DNA from 3 places in the Rahnella sp. CFA14(1/10) genome. Region 3 is predicted to be linked to each of the others. Evidence: predicted binding sites of a transcription regulator. Region 3 holds the regulator's gene; each other region holds the start of a gene.
The links. The regulator LexA, encoded in region 3, represses DNA repair genes until DNA is damaged. The targets are predictions, from matches to a motif close to TNCTGTATGTACATACAGNA.

Region 1 (3,281 bases), on a different contig from region 3:
CGCCGACAACCGCGACTTTCTGGTTGCGGTAGAAAAACCCGTCACAGGTTGCACAGGCTGAGACGCCGCGACCTTTGAACGCTTCTTCGGAAGGCAGGCCGATATAACGTGCCGAGGCGCCGGTAGCGATAATCAGCGCGTCACAGGTGTATTCGCCACTGTCACCGGTCAGACGGAACGGACGATTCTGCAAATCGACTTTATTGATGTGGTCGAAAATGATCTCAGTATTAAATTTGGTGGCATGCTCGTGCATACGTTCCATTAAGCCCGGACCGGTCAGACCTTCCGGATCACCCGGCCAGTTTTCCACTTCGGTGGTGGTAGTCAGCTGCCCACCTTTTTCCACCCCGGTAATTAATACCGGATTGAGGTTTGCACGCGCGGCATAAACCGCTGCGGTATAACCCGCCGGACCGGAGCCCAAAATCAATAATTTACTGTGTTTAACCGTACTCATGCGTAATTCATCTCCGCGATGGCGACAAGCGATAAACCGATTGTAGGGAAAACGGCGCAGTAAAAAAAGTAAACTCAGATGTTGTTAACGATTTGTCTGATAGTTTTTATTGTGCAACCCGCGTAAAAAGAGTTTCGTCAATATCGATGAAGCAGGTAACTGTTTGATGGATAGGATGAAAAACAACCATTCTGACGACCATACGTGATGAACGTTGCTCATCAAAACGTGTTAATTCGGGCATAATTCAGGACGCTTTGTAGGGATTTTGCAGAAATAACGCGTGAGATGCGTTGTTATTGTTCAAAGAGAAAAGATAGCTAAAAAGGGGGTACCAGCTTTTCAATCTGGCACGTTCTTCTGATTTTGCTTCTTTTACTTTGACAATCCGCTGTGCATTTGCGAAAACATCAGGGGAAGGAGAAATTAACTGCCTGTCTGTGACTTGAATTTATGCCATTGGCTGCTACCGGACCTGTTCCGGTCTTGTTTTTTGGCTTTTCGGTTGCAGCAGGGATGAGTGAATCAGGTTGTTTGTTGACAACCTATTAATTTCGCAGGGTTATTTCTTTTGAGTATCCGCTTTACGGCCGTGTTCCTTTTGACAGGGGATCAACGCGGCTTTTGGATGCGTAAACCTTAATCATCGGGTCTTCGCTTGGGACAACCCTTAGACATTGAAGTTGGCTGGGGTATGGCAGGTGCAGGGAAGGACAGCAGAGAGACAATAATAATGGTAGACAATAAAAAGCGTCCGGGAAAAGATCTCGACCGTATTGACCGTAACATCCTCAATGAATTGCAGAAGGATGGCCGGATTTCAAACGTCGAGCTTTCCAAACGTGTGGGATTATCTCCAACTCCATGTCTGGAGCGCGTTCGTCGTCTGGAACGTCAGGGCTTCATCAATGGTTATACTGCATTGCTCAACCCGCATTATCTGGATGCCTCGTTGCTGGTATTTGTTGAAATTACCCTCAATCGCGGCGCGCCGGATGTGTTTGAGCAGTTCAATGCGGCAGTGCAAAAACTCGAAGATATTCAGGAGTGTCATCTGGTTTCAGGGGATTTCGACTATTTGTTGAAAACCCGCGTACCTGATATGTCTGCTTACCGTAAGCTCTTAGGTGAGACTTTACTTCGTCTGCCTGGTGTTAACGACACCCGCACCTACGTGGTGATGGAAGAAGTGAAGCAGACAAATCGCCTGGTCATTAAGACCCGGTAATTGTTCTGGTGCAAAACCTTGTCATTTTAGCTACACTCCTGTGTATCTATACAGCTATGGCGCCGGGGAGTCTCGGCGCTGTTGCTTTTTCTCAGTTCACAGGAACCTGGAGAGCCTTTCTTGAGCCAGGAATATACAGAAGATAAAGAAGTTACCCTAAAAAAACTGAGCAATGGCCGCCGTCTGCTGGAGGCTTTGCTGGTTGTGGTGGCGATTTTTGCTGCTTATTTAATGGCAGCATTGGTGAGTTTTAACCCCTCAGATCCCAGTTGGTCTCAGACCGCCTGGCATGGGCCAATTCATAACTGGGGTGGAGGTGTAGGTGCATGGATGGCCGACACGCTGTTCTTCATCTTTGGCGTATTTGGCTACGCGATACCCCCTATTATTCTGTGTCTCTGTTGGGCGGCTTTCCGTCAGCGGGATAGACAGGATTTCGTCGATTATTTTGCCCTTTCGCTGCGCCTTATTGGCACGCTGGCGCTCATTGTCACGTCTTGTGGTCTTGCGGCCGTCAATATTGATGACCTGTATTACTTCGCTTCCGGCGGTGTAATCGGCAGTTTGCTCAGTACCGCGATGACCCCGTACTTCAATAACGTGGGGGCGACCCTGGTTCTGCTGTGCGTCTGGGCTGCCGGTCTGACTTTATTTACCGGCTGGTCCTGGCTGACCATCGCTGAAAAGATCGGCGGCGCAGTGCTGGGTGTGACGAATATCGTGACCAACCGCTCCCGTCGCGATGAAGATTATGATTACGACGAGCATGACGATCCGCTACTGGAAGACGACGCAAAACCTGTCGCTAAAGTTGCGCCTGCCGTCGCTGCGGCAAGCGTTGTCACAGCATCGGCAGTTGCTGCTGAAGCCGATGAAGATGATGTGCTGTTTTCTGCACCTTCCGTGAATGAGCCTGCTGCTCAGGTGTCTTCGGTAGCCAGCCCGGCGGAAGCTGAACCTGCAGCGGTTGTGAGCCCGGCACCGGCAGCCGATCCTTATGCCGCTGAACCGCCGGTTGCTAATATTGCACCGCCGCCGGCACCGGCTGCAGCTACTCCGCCGTTATACAATTTCGAGATCCCGGAAGAAACACCGGTACCGCGCCATCCGCAACCCGTTCAGCAATCCCCTTCACCCGCGCCCGTTGAGCGCAGAGAGGACGATGGGCCGAGCCTGGGCAACTGGCAAACGGCAGTGGAACATTCCCGTTCTCCGTTTGATTTCAGTTCAGCGGTGCCTGATGCCGGTCAGGCAGCCAGCGTGGCGGCCACCGCAGCACTGGCGACTGGTCTTGCGCAGGCAGGACAGTCAGCGGCATCTTCTGTGGGTAACACCTTTATGCCGGCTTTCAGTGCGGTGAGCGATGAAAATCCGCAGGTGAAAAAAGGCTTTGGCCCTGAGTTACCACGTCCTAATCCGGTGCGTATACCTACGCGCCGTGAGCTGGCCTCATATGGCATTAAACTTCCTTCCCAGCGTATGGCAGAGCAGCAGGAACAGGCGCAGTCAGCGACGACGCAACGGGATGCCGAACAAAGCGTATGGCATAACGACTCTCTGGCGCAGGCTGACGAGGAAGCCATGCAGGAAGCA
Region 2 (3,281 bases), on a different contig from region 3:
GTGTGGTTGAAAGCAGATCGCCCGCCAGCTGGCGCTTTTCTCCGGCGACATCCGGCATTACCTCATGCATAAAACGATGAAACACTTCCTCTCCCGCAGCCCGCGCTTCCTGCGCCTCCGGGGCGTCACGATAAAACGGTGCGGCGTCACTGAGCGCGCCACGCATCTGCGCTTCCTCACATTCGGAACGGATAAATTCATGCACCAGAATACGTAAGCGCACGGCAGGGGGCTTTTCTGCGTCCTGAAGAATGCTGCGCAGCATATCACGGGTTCGCCGCCACTCGTCGCTTTGCAGACGAAACAAAATCGCCGCTTTATTGGGAAAGTACTGATACAGCGAACCGATGCTGATTCCGGCTCTTTCAGCGACGCGACCGGTAGTAAAACGGGCGGCGCCTTCCTTCGATAAAACCTGAGCAGCGGCTTCAAGAATGGTCGCCACCAGCCCGGCTGAGCGGGATTGTTTTGGCTCTTTACGTGAGGAAACCTGCGGGATGCGGCGGTGGGTCATGACGGGCTGAGTCCTCAGAAAAGAATGCGAATAGTGGAGGCAACGAAAACATCGCATAATTTTAAACGCGATGAATCACTCGCATTCTAGTCAGTTATGACACGTTGCTCAATGTTAAACAGGATAATCCCATGACCACAGAAAACACTCTGACCTGCGCACCGATGGCGCCATTACTCGACCGTCTGTTCAATGAAGCCAGCGCTGCAGCCCGTTTCGATTTCACGCAGATACCGGAAGAAGAAACTACGCGCATGATGCACAGCAAAACAGAATATCTGAATTTATATAGTCTGCTGAAACACATGTGGCTGCCGGTATCACGCGAGACAGGCAAACTGCTGTATATGCTGGCGCGAAGTACTAAGGCAACATCGGTGGTGGAATTTGGCATGTCGTTCGGGCTTTCCACGTTGTATCTGGCGGCGGCGTTGCGCGATAACGGCGGCGGTAAGGTCATCACCAGCGAGTTTGAGCCGACAAAAGTGGCAAAGGCACGGGAACATTTTGTGCAGGCTGGCGTGAGCGATTTAGTCGAAATTCGTGTCGGTGACGCGCTGAACACACTGGCCGTTGATCTGCCAGAGACCATCGATTTACTGATTCTCGATGGCGCAAAAGTACTTTATGACGATATTCTGCATTTGCTGGAAAGCCGTTTTCATCCGGGCACGATGATCATCGCCGACAATGCGAGCTACAACCAGAACTATCTTACCCATGTGCGTTCGGCGGAGAACGGTTATCTTTCTGTACCATTCAGTGATGATGTCGAGCTTTCAGTCAGGCTGCGCTGATCAGACACCCGGGCAGAGCGATCCAGGCTCCGCACTATAAAAAACAGGCCGGATGATGTATCCTTCACTGATTATTGGTATACTGGATATAATTACAGTATAAGGAGCGAATTATGGCTGTTGAAACAAAATTTGTTGTTGTCAGAAAAGGTGAAGAGAAAATGACTTTTGCCAATAAGAAAGAAGCAGATGCATACGACAAAATGCTGGACATGGCAGATGCTTTTACTGAATGGCTGTCACAAAGCAATCTCGACCTCGATGAAACACTCGCGGAAAATATTGCGCTTCACCTTGCTGAACACAAAGATACCGTCCAGCATATTTTGCGCACCAGCAAACTGCCCGAAGAGGGGACAGCGCAGCAGCCCGTCGCACCAGCCGATACCACCGCTGAAGACCGGGCTGTCGCTGAACCTGCCGCGACCAAAAAAGTACGTGCGGTCAAAGCAGCCTGATAGAGGACGTCCACATAATGCGGGAACACATCCCGCATTCTTTTATCCTGTCCCCATCTTTATCCTGCCTGATATCGCTGAAGCAAGGTGTCCTGACATTGCTGTTGTGTCCTGATTTTTTCGCGATCGGTTTTGCTGAGCGATGTCCATGTTTCAATCACCTTATCCGCTTCATCCTCATTAAACTCTGGCTTATTGATCGACGACGGAGACTGAGATTGCGTCGAAATATCTTTGATCTGCTCACGGAAATAATCCGCAGTACCATCAGGTTTATTAAGCGCGGAGCTACAGAGGATATTGATATAGGTCGCGGGAGTATGTTGCGAAGTCGTGTCTTCGGCGACAGCAGAACCCGCGATCAACAGGGTGAGTAACAATGCGATTCGTCTCATAGCGTCTCCTTATGTTGAACACCTTAAGGGTAGAAGACTCCACAACCCGGAAGGGCTGCATGCAGGACAGAATAGTCTGAAATGCATAAGAAACCTCAGAGACATGCATTTCCAACCACTGATCCGTTCACGGATAAAACCTGATTAACATTTTGTTACTTATTAAAACTCATCCACATCGCGACATGGTTAACGTTAATAATTACTATTTACATTCTCATTTAGACTGTTCATGTAAAACAATAATAGAAACAGTCTTACACTTATAAAATTTTCCACGGGAATGTGTTATGTCTTTGAATGGCAGGGTGATTTATGCACACCAGTGTGCCGCAGACGCAGGGAGAACTTTTGCGGTTTCATCACTGGCACTGGCGATATTTGTTCTGGTAAATCCGGTACTGGCGGCTGAAAACCTCAGCGGGATAAAAAGCACTGCCAGTACGGATACATTTGGTCAGCAGCAAGATATGGTGATCGAAGGCACGGCGACGCCAACCGGCAGCGACGCACAGGATTACGCCGTCCGCACCACCACCGCAGGCACCAAAATGAACCTGACGCCGCGAGATATTCCGCAATCAGTGAGCGTTATCACTCAACAGCGTATGCAGGATCAGAACCTCCAGTCGGTCGGCGACGTGCTGAATAATACCACCGGCATCTCAACGGAGGTTATTGACAGCGAACGCGTGTCTTATTTTTCCCGCGGTTTTTACATCAACAGTTACACCTACGACGACATTCCGACCTCCGTCAGCGATACCTGGAATTTTGGTGATGCAGCCGAAGACACCGCGATTTATGACCGCATCGAAGTGGTGCGGGGTGCAACCGGCCTGATGACCGGAACGGGTAATCCATCCGCTTCTGTCAACATGGTGCGTAAACACGCCGACAGCAAAGAATTCACCGGTGAGATTAGCGCCGGTTACGGCAGCTGGAACAAACAGCGTTACGTCCTGGACGCTTCCGGCCCGCTGAATCAGGAAGGCTCGGTGCGCGGACGCGTGGTCGCCGGTTATCAGGATCAGGACAGCTGGCTGGATCGCTATCACAAGCGCAAAAAATTCTTCTACGGCGTGGTGGATGCAGATGTGACCGATAACACCACCGT
Region 3 (3,281 bases):
CGATGTGGCTGCCAAGCCGTGCGCCGAGAACGGTCAGTGAGGCAAAGCAAAGCTGAAGCAGAAGTGAACGCAACATAATGTCGCGGTTAAGCCCCAGCAGACGGCGCAGGTTACCACGCCAGGCCGAGGTGATTTGTGCGCCGGTTATACCCCGTTGCTTCATTACCCGCCAGACAAAGTACAGCCCGATAAATAGCGTGAAATACTCGGAACTTGCCGTCGCCATGGCAGCACCACGCACATTCCAGCCCAGCCCCATCACCAGCCACAGATCCAGAATGATATTCAGCAGATTCCCGGCAATCAGCAAAATCACCGGCCCGCGAACATACTGAATGCCCAACAGCCAGCCAAGGATCACCAGATTCGCCAGTGAAGCCGGGGCACTGAACCAGCGAATTTCGATAAACAGCCTCGCCTGTTCAAGCACCGGTTGGCTGCCCCCGACGATATGAAACGCCTGTTCCATCAGGGGGTGCCGGAACAACACTATGGTGAGACCAGACAATACGGCCAGCAGAAAGGGTTGTACGAAAGCGCGCGCCAGCAACCGGTTATCATTCGCGCCCAGCGCCTGAGCGGTCATGCCGGTGGTACTCATCCGTAAAAAAAGTAAGAGCATAAAGAGGAAAGTCGTGATCATCGAACCCACAGCCACTCCGCCGAGATAATCCGGGCTGTCGAGATGACCGATCACCGCCGTATCCACAAGCCCGAGAAGAGGCACCGTGATATTTGAAAAAATCATCGGCAATGCCAGCCTCCAGAGCGCCTTATCAGCGGGGCTTAAAAAGGTGTTTTTGAGTGTTTGTCGCGGGGAATGATGTTGCATAGAGAATCTCATGCCGGAGGTTCAGGTTATGCCTGTAAGTGACATCGCCCCGGAAGGGGCGACAAGATGAAACGTTAAAGCTTAGCGGTATGTCAGAGGCGGCTAACGAACCCGCAAATCAACAATATGACCATTGGGATCAAGAATTTGACCCAGTAATATCTGACCGAGTCATTCGAGTTGCAGGAAGGCGGCAAGTAAAAAAATCCCGATGAGCTGACAGGAGTCAGTGATTCGGGTGAACGCACGCAGCCAACGCATCTGCAGCCCGAAGTACGAAGGTCAGATCCAGTCACCGTTGCGGATGACGCCTACGGCCAGCCCTTCAATGCTGAAATTCTGCTCACGTAAATCAACCACGATCGGCTGGAAATCGCTGTTTTCAGGCAATAACTGCACCACACTGCCCTGTTTTTTCAGACGTTTCACGGTGACTTCATCATCTATACGGGCCACAACAACCTGTCCATTACGCACGTCTTGCGTTTTATGTACAGCCAGCAGATCGCCATCAAGAATACCGATATCACGCATCGACATACCGCTGACACGCAGCAGGAAATCGGCACTCGGCTTAAACATGGCCGGATCGACCTGATAGTGTCCTTCAATATGTTGCTGGGCCAGCAACGGCTCACCGGCAGCAACCCGGCCGATCAGCGGTAAACCCTCTTCTTCTTCCATCAGCAAACGAATGCCACGTGATGCGCCGGAAACAATCTCAATAACACCCTTACGCGCCAGCGCTTTGAGATGCTCTTCCGCCGCATTGGGGGAACGGAACCCCAGACGTGATGCAATCTCTGCGCGGGTGGGTGGCATACCGGTGGTGGAGATATGATCGCGAATAAGGTCGTAGACCTCTTGTTGTCTGGTCGTTAAAGCTTTCATTCCGCCCCCTGGTTGTTTATACAGTCTTGCTGTGAGTATATACAGCTAAACGATCAATGAAAACCTAAGATTGAATAAAAACAGGGCATAACGTTGATTCCTGGAATGCAGATTCCAAATCAGAACCATCGTGGCCAAAAGATGCTGACCCAGACAAAAAACGCCAATATGATGGTCAGAAGTACGGCAGCCGAGCCGATATCTTTTGCACGACCTGAAAGTACGTGAAACTCAGATCCGATACGGTCTATCGCGCATTCTACCGCGCTGTTGAGCAGTTCAGTGACACAGACCAAAACAACGGATCCCACCAGCAGAATGCGTTCTACGGGGCTGACATCAAACCAAAAAGATAACAAAATTAACGGAATAGCGACGCTGGCTTCCTGGCGAAAGGCCGCTTCATTTTGCCATGCCGCTTTCAGCCCTTTCCAGGAATAGCCAGCTGCTTTATAAATTCGGGTAAATCCAGTGACTTGGTTAGCCATTTCTTTTACTGATCCTTAGAGAATTTGCCGCACTTTATACCCCAAATAGTCGGGGTGCAGAAAGGCGGTAAAGAAGTGAATCCTGATGAGCTTACATGAGTAAGTGATTCGGGTGAACGTCTTAAGCCAACACCCCTGCGGCTTGAAATAAGAAGGGTATTGCATCACCACAGATCTCATCTGAGCTTTCTGGTATCCTTGCGGCGAAATGGCTAACAAGAGGCTTCACGTTTTTATGTCAGGTTGGCGTAGACTTTATTACACATTATTGAATTTACCGCTCTCATTGCTGGTAAAGAGCAAGGTCATACCTTCAGATCCGGTTACCGAGTTGCATTTAGACCCGACGCGGCCGATTTTGTATGTATTGCCCTATAATTCCAAAGCCGATTTGCTGACGTTGCGTGCGCAATGTCTGGCACAGAATCTGCCTGATCCCCTTATTCCGCTGGAAATTGACGGAACCCTGCTGCCAAGCCATGTCTTTATTGCTGAAGGTCCGCGCGTATTCTCTTATTACACGCCGAAGCAGGAATCCGTAAAGCTGTTCCACGACTACCTTGATTTGCACCGCAATAACCCGGATTTAGACATTCAGATGTTGCCGGTGTCGGTGATGTTTGGTCGGGCACCGGGCCGTGAAGGTCAGGATGACACGCCACATCTGCGCGTACTGAACGGCATCCAGAAATTCTTCGCTGTGCTTTGGCTGGGGCGGGACAGTTTTGTCCGCTTCTCCAATACCGTTTCCCTGCGTTATATGGCGACGGAACACGGCACAGATAAAACCATTGCTCAAAAGCTGGCACGTGTGGCGCGGATGCACTTCTCCCGTCAACGTCTGGCCGCCGTTGGCCCACGTCTTCCGGCACGTCAGGACTTGTTCAACAAATTGCTGTCCTCAAAAGCCATTGAAAAAGCGATTGAAGACGAAGCCCGCAGCAAGAAAATTTCCCACGAAAAAGCCCAGCAAAATGCCATCGCCCTGATGGAAGAGATTGCCGCTGACTTCTCTTATGAAGCCGTGCGCCTCTCTGATCGCGTACTGAGCTGGACGTGGAACCGTTTGT

Region 1: EVX52_RS10250 (DNA translocase FtsK 4TM domain-containing protein) is a predicted target of LexA. The motif match lies at 1,725-1,744, and genes of this name have one in related genera.
Region 2: EVX52_RS07550 (YebG family protein) is a predicted target of LexA. The motif match lies at 1,392-1,411, and genes of this name have one in related genera.

The regions. Positions count from the first base shown of each region.
Region 1 is NZ_SEWS01000004.1:278,334-281,614, reverse strand. Features, by position in the region: gene trxB (thioredoxin-disulfide reductase) at 1-460, opposite strand, end outside; gene lrp (leucine-responsive transcriptional regulator Lrp) at 1,194-1,688, shown strand; gene EVX52_RS10250 (DNA translocase FtsK 4TM domain-containing protein) at 1,809-3,281, shown strand, end outside.
Region 2 is NZ_SEWS01000003.1:194,922-198,202, reverse strand. Features, by position in the region: gene EVX52_RS07560 (TetR family transcriptional regulator) at 1-514, opposite strand, end outside; gene EVX52_RS07555 (O-methyltransferase) at 646-1,311, shown strand; gene EVX52_RS07550 (YebG family protein) at 1,425-1,769, shown strand; gene EVX52_RS07545 (hypothetical protein) at 1,829-2,164, opposite strand; gene fhuE (ferric-rhodotorulic acid/ferric-coprogen receptor FhuE) at 2,455-3,281, shown strand, end outside.
Region 3 is NZ_SEWS01000010.1:27,761-31,041, reverse strand. Features, by position in the region: gene dinF (MATE family efflux transporter DinF) at 1-832, opposite strand, end outside; gene lexA (transcriptional repressor LexA) at 1,115-1,723, opposite strand; gene EVX52_RS19330 (diacylglycerol kinase) at 1,843-2,211, opposite strand; gene plsB (glycerol-3-phosphate 1-O-acyltransferase PlsB) at 2,447-3,281, shown strand, end outside.